Regions from separate parts of the Streptomyces sp. NPDC088147 genome, predicted to be linked through region 1. Evidence: riboswitches for the same ligand, from Rfam matches in the RefSeq annotation. Region 1 holds a riboswitch; each other region holds the start of a gene.

Evidence for each region. Region 1 has a riboswitch for cyclic di-AMP ahead of ACIOGX_RS17325 (LysM peptidoglycan-binding domain-containing protein). Riboswitches for the same ligand answer to the same signal wherever they lie in the genome.
Region 2: linked by a shared signal. The riboswitch ahead of ACIOGX_RS18565 (transglycosylase family protein) and the one ahead of ACIOGX_RS17325 (LysM peptidoglycan-binding domain-containing protein) in region 1 are both predicted to bind cyclic di-AMP.
Region 3: linked by a shared signal. The riboswitch ahead of ACIOGX_RS33285 (C40 family peptidase) and the one ahead of ACIOGX_RS17325 (LysM peptidoglycan-binding domain-containing protein) in region 1 are both predicted to bind cyclic di-AMP.

The regions. Positions count from the first base shown of each region.
Region 1 covers NZ_JBIUSY010000004.1:511,776-517,089, reverse strand. The annotation lists gene ACIOGX_RS17330 (NAD(P)-dependent oxidoreductase) at 1-891, shown strand, start outside; cyclic di-AMP (ydaO/yuaA leader) riboswitch at 1,717-1,905, shown strand; gene ACIOGX_RS17325 (LysM peptidoglycan-binding domain-containing protein) at 1,910-2,740, shown strand; gene ACIOGX_RS17320 (amino acid permease) at 2,855-4,162, opposite strand; gene ACIOGX_RS17315 (SAM-dependent methyltransferase) at 4,488-5,288, opposite strand.
Region 2 covers NZ_JBIUSY010000005.1:107,395-112,708, reverse strand. The annotation lists gene ACIOGX_RS18580 (protein-L-isoaspartate(D-aspartate) O-methyltransferase) at 42-1,115, shown strand; gene ACIOGX_RS18575 (cytochrome P450) at 1,243-2,508, shown strand; gene ACIOGX_RS18570 (transglycosylase family protein) at 2,722-3,660, shown strand; cyclic di-AMP (ydaO/yuaA leader) riboswitch at 3,925-4,101, shown strand; gene ACIOGX_RS18565 (transglycosylase family protein) at 4,111-4,818, shown strand; gene eno (phosphopyruvate hydratase) at 5,243-5,314, shown strand, end outside.
Region 3 covers NZ_JBIUSY010000011.1:81,077-86,390, reverse strand. The annotation lists gene ACIOGX_RS33300 (class I SAM-dependent methyltransferase) at 1-123, opposite strand, end outside; gene ACIOGX_RS33295 (hypothetical protein) at 403-1,773, shown strand; gene ACIOGX_RS33290 (ATP-dependent Clp protease proteolytic subunit) at 2,093-2,740, shown strand; cyclic di-AMP (ydaO/yuaA leader) riboswitch at 3,058-3,254, shown strand; gene ACIOGX_RS33285 (C40 family peptidase) at 3,258-3,731, shown strand; gene ACIOGX_RS33280 (ATP-binding protein) at 3,843-4,283, opposite strand; gene ACIOGX_RS33275 (helix-turn-helix transcriptional regulator) at 4,540-5,314, shown strand, end outside.

The sequences.
Region 1 (5,314 bases):
ACGGTACTGGTGACCGGCGCGGCCGGCGGGATTGGCCGGGCCGTCGTGGCCGACCTCATCGGCGCGGGCTTCCGCGTCGTGGGCGCCGACCTGGAGCGGGGCGACGGCGAGGACGGCTGTGTCCGGTTCGTCACCGGCGACCTCGGCGAGGCGCAGACCGTCACGGAGAGCTTCGCGGCCGCCCGGGAGGCGGCGGGGGAGGACGGTGTGTTCGCCGGGGTCGTCCATCTCGCCGCGTACCCGGCGCCCGGCATCGTGTCGGAGGAGGAGACACTGCGCGCCAACGTGCTCGCCGCCTACCTGGTGTTCCAGGAGGCGGGCCGGCTCGGGGTGCCGCGCGTGGTCGGCGCCTCCAGCGCGGCGGCCGTCGGTATCGCGTGGGCCGACCGGGACCTGCACCCGGTGTACGTCCCCGTCGACGAGGACCACCCGGACCTCACCGTCGACTCCTACGGACTGTCCAAGGTCATGTCGGAGAAGGCGGCGGAGTTCACGACCCGGCGCTACGGCACGGCCACGGTCATGCTGCGGTTCCCGTTCGTCGGGGCGGGCGACCGGCTGCGGGAGCGGCTGGCCGAGGTGCACGGCGACCCCGCGCCCAACCGCCGCGAACTGTGGGGCTGGCTGCACACGCCGGACGCCGCCCGAGCCGTACGGGCCGCCCTGACGGCCGACCTCACGGGCCACCATGTCGTCAACGTGGCCGCGCCCGACAGCGCGGCGCTGGAGCCCACCCGCGAGCTGCTGGAGGCGTACCACCCCACCAGCGAGATCCGGGGCGCGCTGGACGGACACGCGTCGCTGTTCGACACCACCCGCAGCCGCGAACTCCTCGGCTTCACCGCGGCGGGCCGGGCGGACTGGCCGACGTCGGCGCCAGACACGCCCTAGGAGACCTTCCCACTCACGATCCCACGCACCGCAGCGACATCCTGTCGCTGCGGTGCTTGCGTATGACCCCGCTCCGCGGGCGGCGGACGGTGTCGACGAGACCCGGCTCGCCCCGTACCGACGGGCCGATCCCCCGAACCGGCGCGCCGGCCAAGCGAGTTGGGTACGCGGCACCGAATACGTCCCGTACGCGCCACGGTCGCTGTGAACTGCCTTCTGAATAAAGGGGATTCGATGAATTCAGCCCGTTCCCCGGTGAAAGTCCGTCGCGGAGCCGGTGCGTGGCCCGCCATTTTCCGGAAGCGATAGAGAGTCAGAAAGGCTCAAGGCTCCACCAATTCCATGGCGTTGAGCGGTTCAATGGCCGAGCGAAGCGGATCGCATGGGATCCGCCGGGGTCCGTGAGGGACCGTACGAGGCGGCTTCCGTATTACGTGATCATGTGCGATACGGCGCCCTGCGGGGGTGCGCGCCTTTCCGGTTGTGGGCCCGAGTGCCGGGGTCGGACCGGGCGTGGCGCAACGTTCCTTTATGGGCGATTTATCTCCGTTCTTCCCGAAGTCCATTTCGGTGTCTTTCATGCGACTTTCTCCTCTCTGGGGGGTGCCCTGAGCTGGACATTTCCGTCATGGGCGTGATGTGTGTCACGTAAGTGCCGGGTCGCGAGGGCCGTCTCGTCGTTCATTTCGTCCGCAGGGAAGGCGAGTTGAGAGCCCCGGTATCGGGTGGGTAACGAGATCTTTCGGGGTCGGAATCGTGAATTGGATTCCGTTGTGAATTCAGGGCTTGTTTCGCCCGGTCGTCCTCGCTTACGTTCTCGTCACTCCGGATGGAACGCCTAATCCTGCCGCCATCCGGAAACCCACACCCACCCACGTACGGCAGGAGCGGGGGACCCAGGTAAGTCGCCGATCCGTACTCCGGACCGGCTTGGGGTGAAGCCGCGATCAGCACGCGGCCGGGCATCTCCAGCCCGAACCCGACAGCTCACCTCGCAGGCGGAGGAGAGGAATTCGTCATGGCCTCAAAGGCTAAGCACCGTCGTCCCAAGAACAACCCCGTCGCCAGAGGCCTCGTCACCGCGGGCACGGGCGGTGCCGTACTCGCCTTCCCCCTGCTGGCCGCGACCACCGCGGAAGCGGCCCCGGCGCACACCGCCGCCACCGCCAAGCTGCCCATGGCTCCGGCCGCCGCCGTTCAGACGGACATCCCGGCGACCTACTCCGTGGTCTGGGGGGACTCGCTGTCCAAGATCGCGGACGCGTACTCGATCAGCGGCGGCTGGCAGAAGCTGTACGAGGACAACCGCGACGCCATCGGCGGCAACCCGTCGCTGATCCACCCCGGTCTCACGCTGACGCTGGGAACGGAGTCCGCGTCGGAGGCCCCGGCCGACTCCACCGCCGACTCCACGGCCGACGAGAGCGCCACCGCCGACGAGACCGCCCCGGCCGACGAGACCGCCACCACGGACGAGACCGCCTCGGCCGACACCGGCGCCGCCACCCAGACGACCGCGCAGACGTACACCGACGACCTGGACGGCTGGATCCGGGAGTCGCTGGACGTCATGGCGCAGCACGGCATCCCCGGCTCCTACGAGGGCATCTACCGCAACATCATGCGCGAGTCCTCGGGCAACCCGGCCGCCATCAACAACTGGGACTCCAACGCGGCCGCCGGCACCCCGTCCAAGGGCCTGCTTCAGGTCATCGACCCCACGTTCCAGGCCTACCACGTGCCCGGTACGTCGACGGACAGCTACGACCCGGTCGCCAACATCACCGCCGCGAGCAACTACGCGGCCGACCGGTACGGCTCGATCGACAACGTGAACGGCCCCTACTGACAGGCCCTCACACCCGTCGCGGCAGGCCGGACAGCCCTCAGGGCCTGTCCGGCCTGCCGGCGTTCGCGCGTCTCCCCGTCCGTCCCCGTGTCCCGCGTCCCCGCGTCTCCCGGGTCAGGCGCGCCGCGCGCGCAGCTCCCGTACCCCCGCCGCCGCCAGCACGAGCGCCGTCGCGCCCAGGGACCACAGCAGCTGCGGGCGCGCCGCGTCATTCGTCAGCATCAGGCCGAAGACGACCGCCATCGCGGCGAGCGTGGCCCAGGTCAGCCCGGGGAAGAGCCACATCCTCAGCACCAGCCGCTCCGGTGCCTCCCGCTCGATACGGCGCCGCAGCCGCAGCTGCGACACCGCGATCAGGGCCCAGACGAAGAGAAGCACCGCGCCGACCGCGTTGAGCATGTACAGGAAGACCGAGTCGGGCCATCGGAGATTGAGCAGCACCGACACGAAGCCGAAGGCCACGGACGCGAGGACCGCCCGTCGGGGCACACCGCCGCCGCTCACCTTCAGCAGGGACGTCGGCGCCTCACCCCGTTCGGCCAGCGAGAAGACCATCCGGGACGATCCGTAGAGGTTGGCGTTGAGCGCCGACAGCAGGGCCACGAACACCACGATGTTCATGATCTGCGCGGCGGACGGGACACCGATGGCGTCGAGGACGGTGACATACGGGCTCAGTCCGGCCCGCTGCGCCGTCCAAGGCAGCACCGTCACGATGACCAGCATCGAACCGACGTAGAAGAACAGGATCCGGAACACCGCGCTGCGCACCGCCCGGGACACCGAACGCACCGGGTCGTCGGACTCCGCCGCCGCGATCGTGACCACCTCCAGGCCACCGAAGGCGAAGACGACGGCGAGCACGCCCGAGATGACGCCCTGCCAGCCGCCGGGCAGGAAGCCGTCCTGCCCGGCGAGGTGGGTGAAGCCGACGGGGTCGGTGTCGGGCAGCAGGCCGAAGACCGCCAGCAGCCCGAGCACCAGGAACGCGACGATCGCGAACACCTTCAGGGCCGCGAACCAGAACTCGAACTCGCCGAAGTTCTTCACGGCCGCGAGGTTCGTGCCGGTGAAGAACACCATGAAGACCAGCACCCACGCCCACTGCGGCACCGAGGGCAGCCAGCCGTTCGCGATCTGCGCCGCGCCCGTCGCCTCCACCGCGAGGACGACGACCAGCAGGAACCAGTACAGCCAGCCCGCGCTGAACCCCGCCCAGCGGCCGAGCGCGCGCTCGGCGTACACGGAGAACGAACCCGACGCCGGCATCGCGGCCGACATCTCGCCCAGCATCCGCATCACACACATCGCGAGCGCGCCCGCGATCAGATACGAGACGACGATCCCGGGCCCGGCCATCGCGATCCCGGCCCCCGAGCCGACGAAGAGCCCGGCGCCGATGACCCCGCCGAGGCCGAGCATGGTCAGATGGCGCTGCTTGAGCCCGCCGGCGAGCGGTGTCCGAGTGGCCGCCGCGGCCGTGGCCGCGGCAGCGCCCGTATCCGTGCGGTCCGTATCGGTGCGGTCCGTGTCCGTCCGGTCGGTGTCGGTCCGGGCCGGGATGTCGGGCGGGGTCTGGTCGTGCATGAGCGGTCAGGCTGCCTTCGGGACGGTGGGGGGATCTGCGGCACCACGCAGTGTCCCCGGACCACGCCCTCCCAGGCAAAACGAGCCGATCTCCACGGAACGACGCGACGACGCGACGACGGCACGTGGGAAGCGGCGGAGCGACAGAACAACGGTCGGGTCAGCGTATGCGGGCGACTCCGGCGTAGATACCGCTGTCGTATCCGCCGCTCTCCTCTTCCGTCGGCGCGGCCGTGTCCTTGTACCAGTGCGGGGCCGTGACCAGTCCCGGCTCGGCGAGGTCCATGCCCTCGAAGAACCGCGCCACCCCCGCGCGGGTACGGAAGCCGAGCGTGATGCCACCCCGCTTGTACTGCGCGACCACCTGTTCCACCAGCTCGGGGTAGAGATCGGACGCGGCGTGCGAGAGCACCAGATAGCTGCCGCCGGGAAGGGCTTCCACCAGGGTCCCGACGATGTCGTAGGGCTTCTCGTCCTCCGGGATGAAGTGCATGAGGGCGATGAGCGAGAGCGCGATCGGGCGGCTGAAATCCAGGAAACCGCGGGCGTGCTCCAGGATCGCCCGCGGCTCGCGGACATCCGCCTGGATGTAGTCGGTGGCGCCTTCCGGCGCACTGACCAGCAGGGCCTCGGCATGCCGCAGGACGATGGGATCGTTGTCGGTGTAGACGACCCGGGCCTTCGGGTTGATCTCCTGGACGATCTGATGCAGGTTCGGCCTGGTCGGGATGCCGGTGCCGATGTCGAGGAACTGGTCGACGCCGCTGAGCGCCAGCCAGGCGGTCGCGCGGCGCATGAAGGCACGGTTCTGCCGTGCGGCGGCCCTCGCCTCGGCCGGCAGTTGTGCCCCCACCGCCTGGTCGGTGGCGTAGTTGTCCTTGCCACCGAGGAGAAAGTCGTAGACACGGGCGGGATGCGGCTTGCTCGTGTCGATCCAGGGCTTGGGTGTCTGGGCCGTCATAGAACGCTCCCATGGCGTGGAGGCGG
Region 2 (5,314 bases), on a different contig from region 1:
TGAAGGTTCTTACGCCTGACTGGCTCCCGGCCTATCGGGCCGTGCCCAGAGAAGCGTTCGTTCCTGACCTGATCTGGCCGGGTGTGACCGACGGCACCGGAGGCGCGGAGGCCATCGACCGCCGCACGGACCCCGCAGCCTGGTTCCGGGCGGTGTACTCGGATGTATCCCTCACCACCCAGTGGGACGACGGGGCGCACACCGGGAGCCGCCGGGGGAAGAACCCGAGCTGTTCCAACTCCCAGCCCTCCATGGTGTTCTCCATGCTGGGGGCGCTGGAAGTGCGCCCGGAGTCCGCCGTCCTGGAGGTGGGAACCGGTACCGGCTGGAACGCGGGTCTGCTGTCCGAGCGGGTCGGTTCCCACAACGTGGTGACGGTGGAGTGCGACCCGCGAAGCGCGCTCACCGCCCACGCTCGGCTGGATGCCGCCGGATACAGCCCGGCGGCCATCGTCGGGGACGGCTCCCTGGGCTGGCCGCCACGTGCTCCGTATGACCGGGTGCTCATCACTGCCTCGCTCCGCGAGATCCCGGCGGAGATCATCGGACAGACCGAGCCCGGCGGGCTCATCGTCTGCCCGTACGCCACGGAGTACGGAGGGGAGGCCGTCGTCCGGCTCACCGTCCGGGAGGACGGCGGCGCCGGCGGTCCGTTCATCGGGCCGTCCGCGTTCATGCGCCTCCGTCGGCAGCGCACGTTCCGGACTGACACGCGGGAGTACCTGCGCGGGCCCTGGCCGGCCGGTGGACGCCGTACGGAGACGGGGCTCTCCCCGGAGGCCGTGGGCGACTGGCTCCCGATGTTCGCCATCGGACTCCAGACACGGGGGATGTTTCCCTGGGCTCAGCATTACGCGGACGGTTCCTACACCCTGTGGCTCCGCGACACGGCCGTGACGTCGTGGGCCACAGTCGACTATGAACCGGGCAGGGACACGTTCGAGGTCTACGAGGGCGGACCGCGTGATCTGTGGAGTGAGCTCACCGCCGCGTACGTCTGGTGGGACGACCAGGGTCGCCCGGGGTTCGAGCGCTTCGGACTGACCCTGGGACCGGACGGCACGCCGTGGGCCTGGCTCGACTCCCCGGAGCATCCGGTCCCCGCCGTCGGATAGCACAGACGCTCGGCCCCGACCCGCCCCGCCGGCCTCGCGCCCTACCGCGGAAGGCGGGCCGGTCCTCCGAGCGGCCGGGGGAACTGGGCGGCGCGGGCCGGGACAGAGGGGCGGTTACTGTCGGGGCATGCAGCACCAGTCCGCCCCCGTCCCCCCGGCCCCGCCCGCTCCCGAGCTGTTCACCTGGGAGTTCGCCACCGATCCGTACCCCGCCTACGCCTGGCTGCGCGAGCACGCGCCCGTGCACAGGACCACGCTGCCCAGTGGGGTCGAGGCATGGCTCGTGACGCGGTACGTGGATGCCCGGCAGGCCCTCGCCGACGCACGGCTCTCCAAGAACCCCACGCATCACGCCGAGCCGGCGCACGCCAAGGGGAAGACGGGCATTCCCGGCGAGCGCAAGGCGGAGCTGATGACACATCTGCTCAATATCGATCCGCCCGATCACACCCGGCTGCGACGGCTCGTGTCCAAGGCGTTCACGCCCCGCCGCGTGGCCGAATTCGCGCCGCGCGTGCAGGAGTTGACCGACCGGCTCATCGACGGCTTCGCCGCGAAGGGCGAGGCGGACCTCATCCATGACTTCGCGTTCCCGCTCCCCATCTACGCGATCTGCGATCTGCTCGGGGTGCCGCGCGAGGACCAGGACGACTTCCGCGACTGGGCGGGCATGATGATCCGGCACGCGGGCGGCCCGCGGGGCGGAGTCGGGCGCTCCGTCAAGAAGATGCGGGGCTATCTCGCCGACCTCATCCACCGCAAGAGGGCGGACCCCGGCGACGATCTGATCTCCGGCCTCATCCGGGCCGGCGACCACGGGGAACATCTCACCGAGAACGAGGCCGCGGCGATGGCCTTCATCATCCTCTTCGCCGGTTTCGAGACGACCGTGAACCTCATCGGCAACGGCATGTTCGCGCTGCTGCGCCACCCCGAGCAGCGCGCGCTGCTCCAGCGCTCGCTCGGAGCGGGGGAGACCGGTCTGCTCGCGACGGGGGTCGAGGAGCTGCTCCGGTACGACGGTCCCGTGGAGCTGGCGACCTGGCGCTTCGCGACCGAGCCGCTGACGCTCGGCGGGCAGCGGATCGCGACGGGCGATCCGGTGCTGGTCGTCCTGGCCGCCGCCGACCGTGACCCCGAGCGCTTCACGGATCCGGACACGCTCGACCTCTCCCGGCGTGACAATCAGCACCTGGGCTACGGACACGGCATCCACTACTGCCTCGGCGCGCCGCTCGCCCGGGTGGAGGGGCAGACGGCGCTCGCCACCCTGCTGACCCGGCTGCCCGATGTGCGGCTTGCGGGAGATCCTGCCGATTTGCGGTGGCGTGGAGGGCTCATCATGCGTGGATTGCGCACGCTTCCGGTGCAGTTCACGCCATTGTCCGACTGAAGGTTTACTGACGACCCGTCAAGACTGTGACTTTCACGTGATCTCCGCTGCATCGACTTGTGACAGCAGTTCGAGTACCGCTACGTTCTCGAAAACTCAGCCGCCACACGCAGTAGTCGAAACATCAGTCACACGGAAGGCAATCGCATGCGCTCCGGGAACGGCCGACACCGTCGACCTCGCCAGGCCCCCGCTCTGATCGTCGCGGCAGGGGTGACCGGCTCCGCGATCGCCATTCCGCTGCTCGGCGCCACGGGTGCCGGCGCGGCGGACGCCTCCACCTGGGACCGCGTCGCCGAGTGCGAGAGCGGCGGCATGTGGAGCGCCGACCTCAAGAACGGCTACTACGGCGGACTCCAGATCTCCCAGGAGACCTGGGACGACTTCGGCGGCGCGGAGTACGCGGCCAGCGCCGACCTCGCCAGCAGATCGCAGCAGATCGCGATAGCCGAGAAGATCCTCGACGCGCAGGGGCCGAAGGCGTGGGCCAGCTGCGCCGCGATCTCGGGGCTGACGGCGGGCAGCGCCGCGCCGGGCGTGGACCCCGGTACGACGCCCGAGGCGGAACGGGGGACGACACCCGAGTCGTCCGGGACCCCCAAGCCCTCCGAGACGTCAGGGAAGACCGAGACGTCCAAGCCGTCCAAGCCTTCCGGGTCCTCCGACGCGTCCGAGACGTCCGGGGCGTCAGGGAAGGCCGGGGACGCCGACGCGCCCTCGGACAGCTCCGCGTCCACCCCGGACGGGACCGCGCCCGACGACGCGACCCCCGCCCCCTCCGAGTCCTCCGGCGCCTCCGGCTCCGCCGATGACGCGGAGGCCGACGACGCCGCCAAGGGCAAGCACCGTGGCGACGCCGCCCCGGAGGATTCCGTACCGGGCAATTCGGGTGAAGAGCGTGAATCCGGCCGACATGCCTCGCGAGGTGACGGATCGGCACGTCACGCGGGCGGCGCGACGGACGGAACGGAAGGCGCGGACGCGGCGGAGGGCGAGTACACCGTCCGCGTGGGCGACTGCCTTTGGCTCATCGCCGACGAGCGCGAGGTGCCCGGCGGGTGGTCCGCGCTCTACGAGGCGAACAAGGACACCGTCGGCGCCGACCCCGACCTGATCCTTCCTGGCCAGACCCTTGATCTCGGCGTGAAGTAGAGGCAGTTAGAGACCCTATGTCCACTTCTGCGAAAGTGAGACAAGGGTCTCTTTGCCGCAACTGGGGTCTTTTGGCCCGCCGGTTGGGCCGCTTCCTCTCCCACCTGCGTAAATGAGATCGCTCCAGGGGGAGGTAAGGGCGATTTTTCCTTGATGTGCATCTTTGAACAACGGGCAGACCTGTGATTACGGTCTGAACCGCTCGCACCGCGGGCCCCGTCGACCGTCACGCCGAATCCTGCCGTCGGTCGGGGGGAGTAACCGACGCGTCAAGCGCCGTAGGCAGGAGCGGGGGACCCAAAGGTTCGCGCCGGGCTCCGGCCGTCGAGAGACGGCCGAGGACCGGCTTGGGGTGAAGCCTTGTGCGCCAGAGCACAAGGCCGGGCAACTCACTTGGCCCGAACCCGACAGCTGACCTCGTAGGCGTCGGTGAGGAGATGTTCCATGCTGCTGCGTTCCAGCAAGGCCAAGCACCGCCGCCCGTCGAAGGCCGTCCGCTACGCCACGCTCGCCGGCGTCACCGGTGCCGCCGTCGCCGCCCCGCTGATCGGTGCGACCTCGGCCACCGCCGCGACCGCCTCCGAGTGGGACAAGGTCGCGCAGTGCGAGTCCGGGGGCAACTGGTCCATCAACACCCAAAACGGCTTCTACGGCGGCCTCCAGTTCACGCCGTCCACCTGGGCCGCCTACGGCGGTACCGCGTACGCCCCCCGCGCCGACCAGGCCAGCAAGTCCCAGCAGATAGCCGTCGCCGAGAAGGTCCTCGCGGGCCAGGGCAAGGGCGCGTGGCCGAACTGCGGCGTGGGCCTGTCCAACGCCGCGTACGACGGCGGCTCGGCCACCGAGAACACCCAGCAGCAGTCGCAGCCGAAGCAGCGGAGCCAGCCGAAGCAGCAGTCGCAGCCGACGCAGCAGTCGCAGCGGGAGACCACGGAGAGCACGCGCGACGCGGCCCAGCCGGCCTCGCGCGGCGAGAGCCGTCCCGCCACGATCAAGAAGGGTGACGGCGAGTACAAGGTCGCGTCCGGCGACACCCTCTCCAAGATCGCCAAGGCCGAGGACGTCAAGGGTGGCTGGAAGAAGCTGTTCGACCTGAACAAGGACATCGTCAGCGACGCCGACGTGATCTACCCGGGCCAGCAGCTCCACCTGAGCTGACCTCCGGGCCCCGGGCCCCGGGCCCTCCGGACCCTCCGGGCCCCCGGGCCCCGGGCCCCGGACCTTCCGGGACCCGGGCCCCGGGCCCCGGACCTTCCGGGACCCGGACCCCGGGCCCCGGACCCCGGGCCCCGGACCTCCGAACCTCCGGACCCCGGGCCCCTGGCCCCACCCGAGACCACCCCGGCCGGGCGCGTAATCCCCCGTACGCGCCGGGCCGGGGTTTCCCGCTGAGGCCCGCCCGCGCGCGGACCGCGGCGGACGCGGCCCCGGCGATGGCGGCCCACGACTCCCGCGGTGCGGGATTCGGGCCTCATTTCGTCTTAGGTGGCGGGCACCGGCCGACCGATGACCCCGCGGCGGTTAGGCTCTTGCCGCAAGGCCAATGAGACCCTGCACTCCAAGCGTCACATCCCAGAAGGAGATGCTCGTGCCGTCCATCGACGTCGTCGTAGCCCGGGAAATCCTCGACTCCCGAGGCAACCCCACGGTCGAG
Region 3 (5,314 bases), on a different contig from region 1:
CAGGACCTTGAGCCGCGAGAGGTCGCCCAGCAGCCCGAACACACTGGGGAATTCGAGGTCGCGGCGGAACGGCAGCCGCGAGAAGTCGTCGTAGATCTCGGCCAGTTCATCGAATTGCGTCATCGAAGGCTCTCTTTCCGTGTGGGTCGCGGGCACAGCGGTGGCTGCCATCGGGCCTCCTCGGGGAGGGTGCGGAGAGGAATCGGGCCATACTCGTCCCAGGCACCGGGATCGGGATGAAACGCCGCGAGACCGGGAATATCTCCAACAGTTACCCATCGGCCCGCCCCCAAGCGCGGTCCGCCGTGATCGATGCGTGCACGCGTTGAACGCTTGTGCCATCGCGCATGCGACGGAATCGAACGAGGCGCACCGGGCACGTCCTGAGGAGACCAGGGGGCCGTGGCCCGCCATCAGCCCAACCGACACCTTGCCCGGCTGCTCAACGAGGCCCGCTGGAATCCGGCGGAACTGGCCCGGAGCGTCAACGATCTGGGCGCGGCTCAGGGCCTGCGCCTGCGCTACGACCGCACCTCGGTCGCCCACTGGCTGACCGGATCCCGCCCCCGGCCTCCCATACCCGACCTGGTCGCCTCGGCGTTCAGCCGCCGCTGCGGACGGCTCGTCACGACGCTGGAGACCGGCCTCGCGCAGGGCCCGCAGGCGACCGAGGATCCGCTCCTGGCCGACCAGGACATGCCGGGCACCGCCCTGGACCGGCTGGCCGCCCTGACGCACGCCGACACCGACCCCGCGCGCCGGGCCGTCCTCACCGGCTCCGCCTATGACCTGGGGGCCACCAGCGCGACCTTCTGGAGCCCCGAGCGGCCCGCCGTCCCGCCGCCGGCACGCGTCACGGGCCCCCGGGCCACCCCGGCCGACGTCCAGCGCCTGCGCTGGATGGTCCATGTCTTCGCGGATCTGATGGAACGTCACGGCGGAGCCCACGCGCGCACCGCCCTGACCGCCTACCTGACCGACGACACAAGCCGTCTCCTGGCCGCTCCCGCCCGCCCCTCCCTGCGCCGGGAGTTGTTGAGCGGTGCGGGGCAACTCACCCATCTGCTGGCCCGTATGAGCATGGACGCGGCCCATCCGAGCCTGGCCCAGCGTTACTTCACCGCGGCCCTGGGGCTCGCCCGCGAAGCCGACGACCGCGGCCTCTTCGCGACCACCCTGCGCGCCATGAGCACCCAGGCCCTGTACCTCGGGTTCGAGGAGCACGCCGGAGATCTCGCCGACGCGGCCGTCGACACCGCCGGCCGGCGCGCCGACCCGGCCCTCCGGGCCTTCGTCCTGAGTCAGCGCGCACTCACCCACGCCCGCGCGCAGCGCCGCCGCGAGGCCGTCAGAGATCTCACGGCGGCGGAGACGCAGCACGACCGCGCGACCGGCCTGCCCGGACCGTTCACCCACTACCCCCGGCCCGGACTCGACTACCAGCACGGCAGGACGCTGATCGCCCTGGGGGACACCGCGGGAGCGACGCGGCTCTTCGCCGGCGCGGCCGAGGCCCGCGCCGAGGACCGCCACAGATCAAGTGCCCTCACCCGGGCGCGGCTCGCCGACACGCTCCTGACCCTGGGTCACCTTGAGGAGTCCTGTGTCCAGTGGCACGTCTTCCTCGACCACTACCCGAGTCTGCGGTCGGCCCCCGCCGACCAGGCGCTCAGGCGTCTGCGCGGATCTCTGAGCGGGTTCCGAAGACGGCCGTACGCCGCCGCCGTGCTCCACCGTGCCCGGGGTCTCACCGTCCCGCCGTCGCCCACCTGACCGGGGCGTATCCGAGCGGGGCCCATCCGAGCGGGGCGACCCCGACCGGGGCGTCCGCAACGGGCTGAAAGCAAAAGGATCGTCCATGCCCGAGGTGTAGCGCCACGCCACCACCGGCGAACCGCCGGAGCGGGCGAGGCGCGGAGAGTACACCCGCAGAATCGCTTCCTGTCTGCTCCATTCGACCGAACGCGCCCACGGCGAACGCCTCTTGCTCCGGATTCCCCGGCCTACCCCGCATCTCATTTTCTGTACGTCCTGTACATTTTTCACAGAGCCCGCGAGAACCGCGAGACGCGCGTACGAGGAGAGGCACGCCATGAACCGTCCGTCAGCCCGCTACGTCCTGCCCGAGTTCACCGAGCGGACGAGCAACGGGACCCGCACCCTCGACCCGTACTCGAAGCTCCTCGAAGGGCGGATCATCTTCCTCGGCACGCCGGTCGACGACACCGCGGCCAACGATGTGATCGCGCAGCTCATCCACCTCGAATACGCGGCGCCCGACCGGGACATCTCGCTCTACATCAACTCCCCGGGCGGGTCGATCAGCGCCATGTCCGCGATCTACGACACGATGCGGATCGTGACCTGCGACGTGGAGACCGTCTGCCTCGGGCAGGCGGTGTCGACCGCCGCCGTACTGCTGGCCGCGGGGGCACCGGGCAAGCGGCTGGCGCTGCCCGGCGCGCGGCTCCTCCTCCGGCAGCCCGCCATCGAGGAGCCGGTCCAGGGCCGGCCGTCCGACCTGGAGATCCACGCGCGGGAGATGCTCCGACTGCGGTCGCTGCTCACGTCCATGCTGGTGCGTCACACCGGGCAGAGCACCGAGCGGATCACCGAGGACATCGAGCGCGACACGATCCTCGACGCGCCGGCCGCCAAGGCGTACGGACTGCTCGATCACGTCATCCGGAACCGCGAGGCGTCCCTCGACACGCCGCGCGACCCCTTCGGCGGGCGGTGAACGCCCGCGCCGGCACGGCGAGTCGTTCCCGTATGGACGCCGCCCATACGGGAACGACTCGCACGTTCGGCGTATGAACCGTCCGGACGAGTACGGGGTCCCGAGTTGCGCGATGCGACCGGATCGTCCAGGCGCCCCGAACTCCCTTGCAGGTACGGCCCTCGTCGGGGCTCATGCCGTCGGCGTGACACACCCCTTCACCACCCCTTTGGGGCATCCGTGATGAACTTCACATATCGTCGTTTCGTCTCGGATATCCACCTGTTCCTGCGTCAAGATCCGTGGGACGACAAGCCCCCGCCACCGCGGCGGGGCGGTCCGGGCGGACGCCGAGTCCTGCCGCCGCACCGGATGCCTGGTCGACAGGAGTGGATCGGCAGGAGTGGAGGACCCAGGCAGAACGGGACGACGCCCGGTGTGGTCGTCCCTCGGGGTGAAGTCGTGAGAGCGGCCGGGCAACTTCGCCAGCCCGAACCCGACAGGTCATCCTTCACAGGCGGCTGACGAAGGGTTGCGCATGACCGCGCAGACGAATGTCCCGTCTCTGCTGTCCAGGACCGGTGCGGTTTCGGTCCTCACACTCGCCGCGCTCGGCGGCACGATGCTCGTGCCCGGCGCCACGTCCGAGGCCGAGGCCGCCACGCGCGCGGTCAACGCCCTCAAGATCGCCGCCTCGAAGAAGGGCTCTCCGTACCGGTGGGGAGCCACGGGGCCCCACCGCTTCGACTGCTCCGGGCTGACGCTCTACTCGTTCAAGAAGGCCGGCAAGAAGCTCCCCCGTACCGCCCAGCAGCAGTACAACTCGTCCCGCCATATCTCGCCCTCCCAACGACGCAAGGGGGACCTGGTGTTCTTCCACTGGGGCAACAGCGTCTACCACGTCGGCATCTACGCCGGCAGGGGAAGGATCTGGCACTCGCCCAAGACCGGGTCACTGGTGCGGCTGGAGCGGATCTGGTCCCGGAGCGTCCTGTACGGCCGGGTGAACTGACCCCGGCCGCCGGCACCGGCCCTCTCGCCATCACCGCCCCCGGACGCGTCGGAGGGGGCCGTCCCCGCTCCGGCGGGGACGGCCCGGGACCGGGGGCACCGGCCGACCGGCTCAGCTCACGTCGGCCGCCACCGGGACCGTCCATGGCAGGACGATCCAGACCGTCTTGCCCCCCTCCGCGGTCGGGGTGACGGAGAGCTGTCCCCCCTGCTCGGCGGTGAGCGAGCGGACGATCACCATGCCGCGGCCGTTGTCCTGCTGAACGGCCGCGGGCAGCCGTTGCGGCCAGCGCGGATGGCTGTCGGTGACTCCGACGCGCAGCTGCTCGTCACGTTCGAGGCTGACCTCCACGGTGAACGTGGGTGACTGCCCGAAGGTGTGCTGTACCGCGTTGGTGGCCAGTTCCGAGACGATCAGCCGGACCGTCTCGGCCATGTCCTCCCGCACCGGCAGCCCCCACTCGGCCAGCAGGTCCACGACGTATCTTCGCGCCGCGGTGACCGAGGCGGGATCGCTCGGCAGGGTGATGGATGCTTCCTGGTGGTCTGCCATGGCGACGCCGTCCCTTTCCCGCCGGGCCTGGCTCCGGCACAGAGCGAATGACTGCGCGGACGGCCTCGGACCGTGCTTCGCGCCAGCCTCCCACTGATCGTGCCGTTCCCAGGGCCGATCCACCGAGATCTGCATATATCTGTCGCTCAAAGCGGTGAACTCTGCAACGCGAGACCGTATTTGGGCGCCGGAAAGATATCTTCTCCGCCGCGGCGCCCGAGGGCGCGACGAACACAGGGCGGGGAGGCAATCATTCATGCGGCATATTCCAGCGGTGCGCCGGCGCAGGCTCGGCGAGGAATTGCGCAAGCTGCGGCAGAGCGCGGGACTGACGAGCGGTGAGACCGCGCGGCTGCTCGGCTGGCACCAGTCGAAGGTCAGCCGGCTCGAGACGGGCGTCAGCGGGGTGAAGGACGAGGATCTGGCCGGACTGCTCGACGCGTTCGGCGTCACCGACGCACAACAACGGCTGCTGCTGGGCGCCTTGGCGGGGACCACCAGCAGCGGACAGGGGTGGTGGATGGCGTACGGCGGCGTGATCCCGCCACAGTACCGGGACTTCATCAGCCTGGAGTCCCAGGCCCGCACCGCGCGCACACTGGAGACCTCCGTGGTCCCCGGCCTGCTCCAGACCCCCGCGTACGCCCGTGCCGTGACCCGTGCCGCGCTCGGCGGACTGCCCGCCACGACGGTCGACTCCCTGGTCGAGGTGCGGCTCGCCCGCCAGGAGGTGCTGCGCGCCGGCATACCCCTGGAGCTGCACGCCGTGCTGGACGAGGCCGTTCTGCGCCGCGAGGTGGGCGGGCCCGGTGTGATGCGGGAGCAGTTGCGGCGGCTCTCGGAGCTGGCCCGTCTTCCGCATGTCTGCCTTCAGGTGCTGCCGTTCACGGCCGGCGGCTATGTAGGACTGACCGGCCCTTTCGTTATCTTCTCATTCCCGCACATTACTGATCTGGATTTGGTCGTTCTCGACCATTTGACGAATAGCCTCTATCTGGAGCGGAAAGAAGACCTTGAGGCGTACTGCGCGG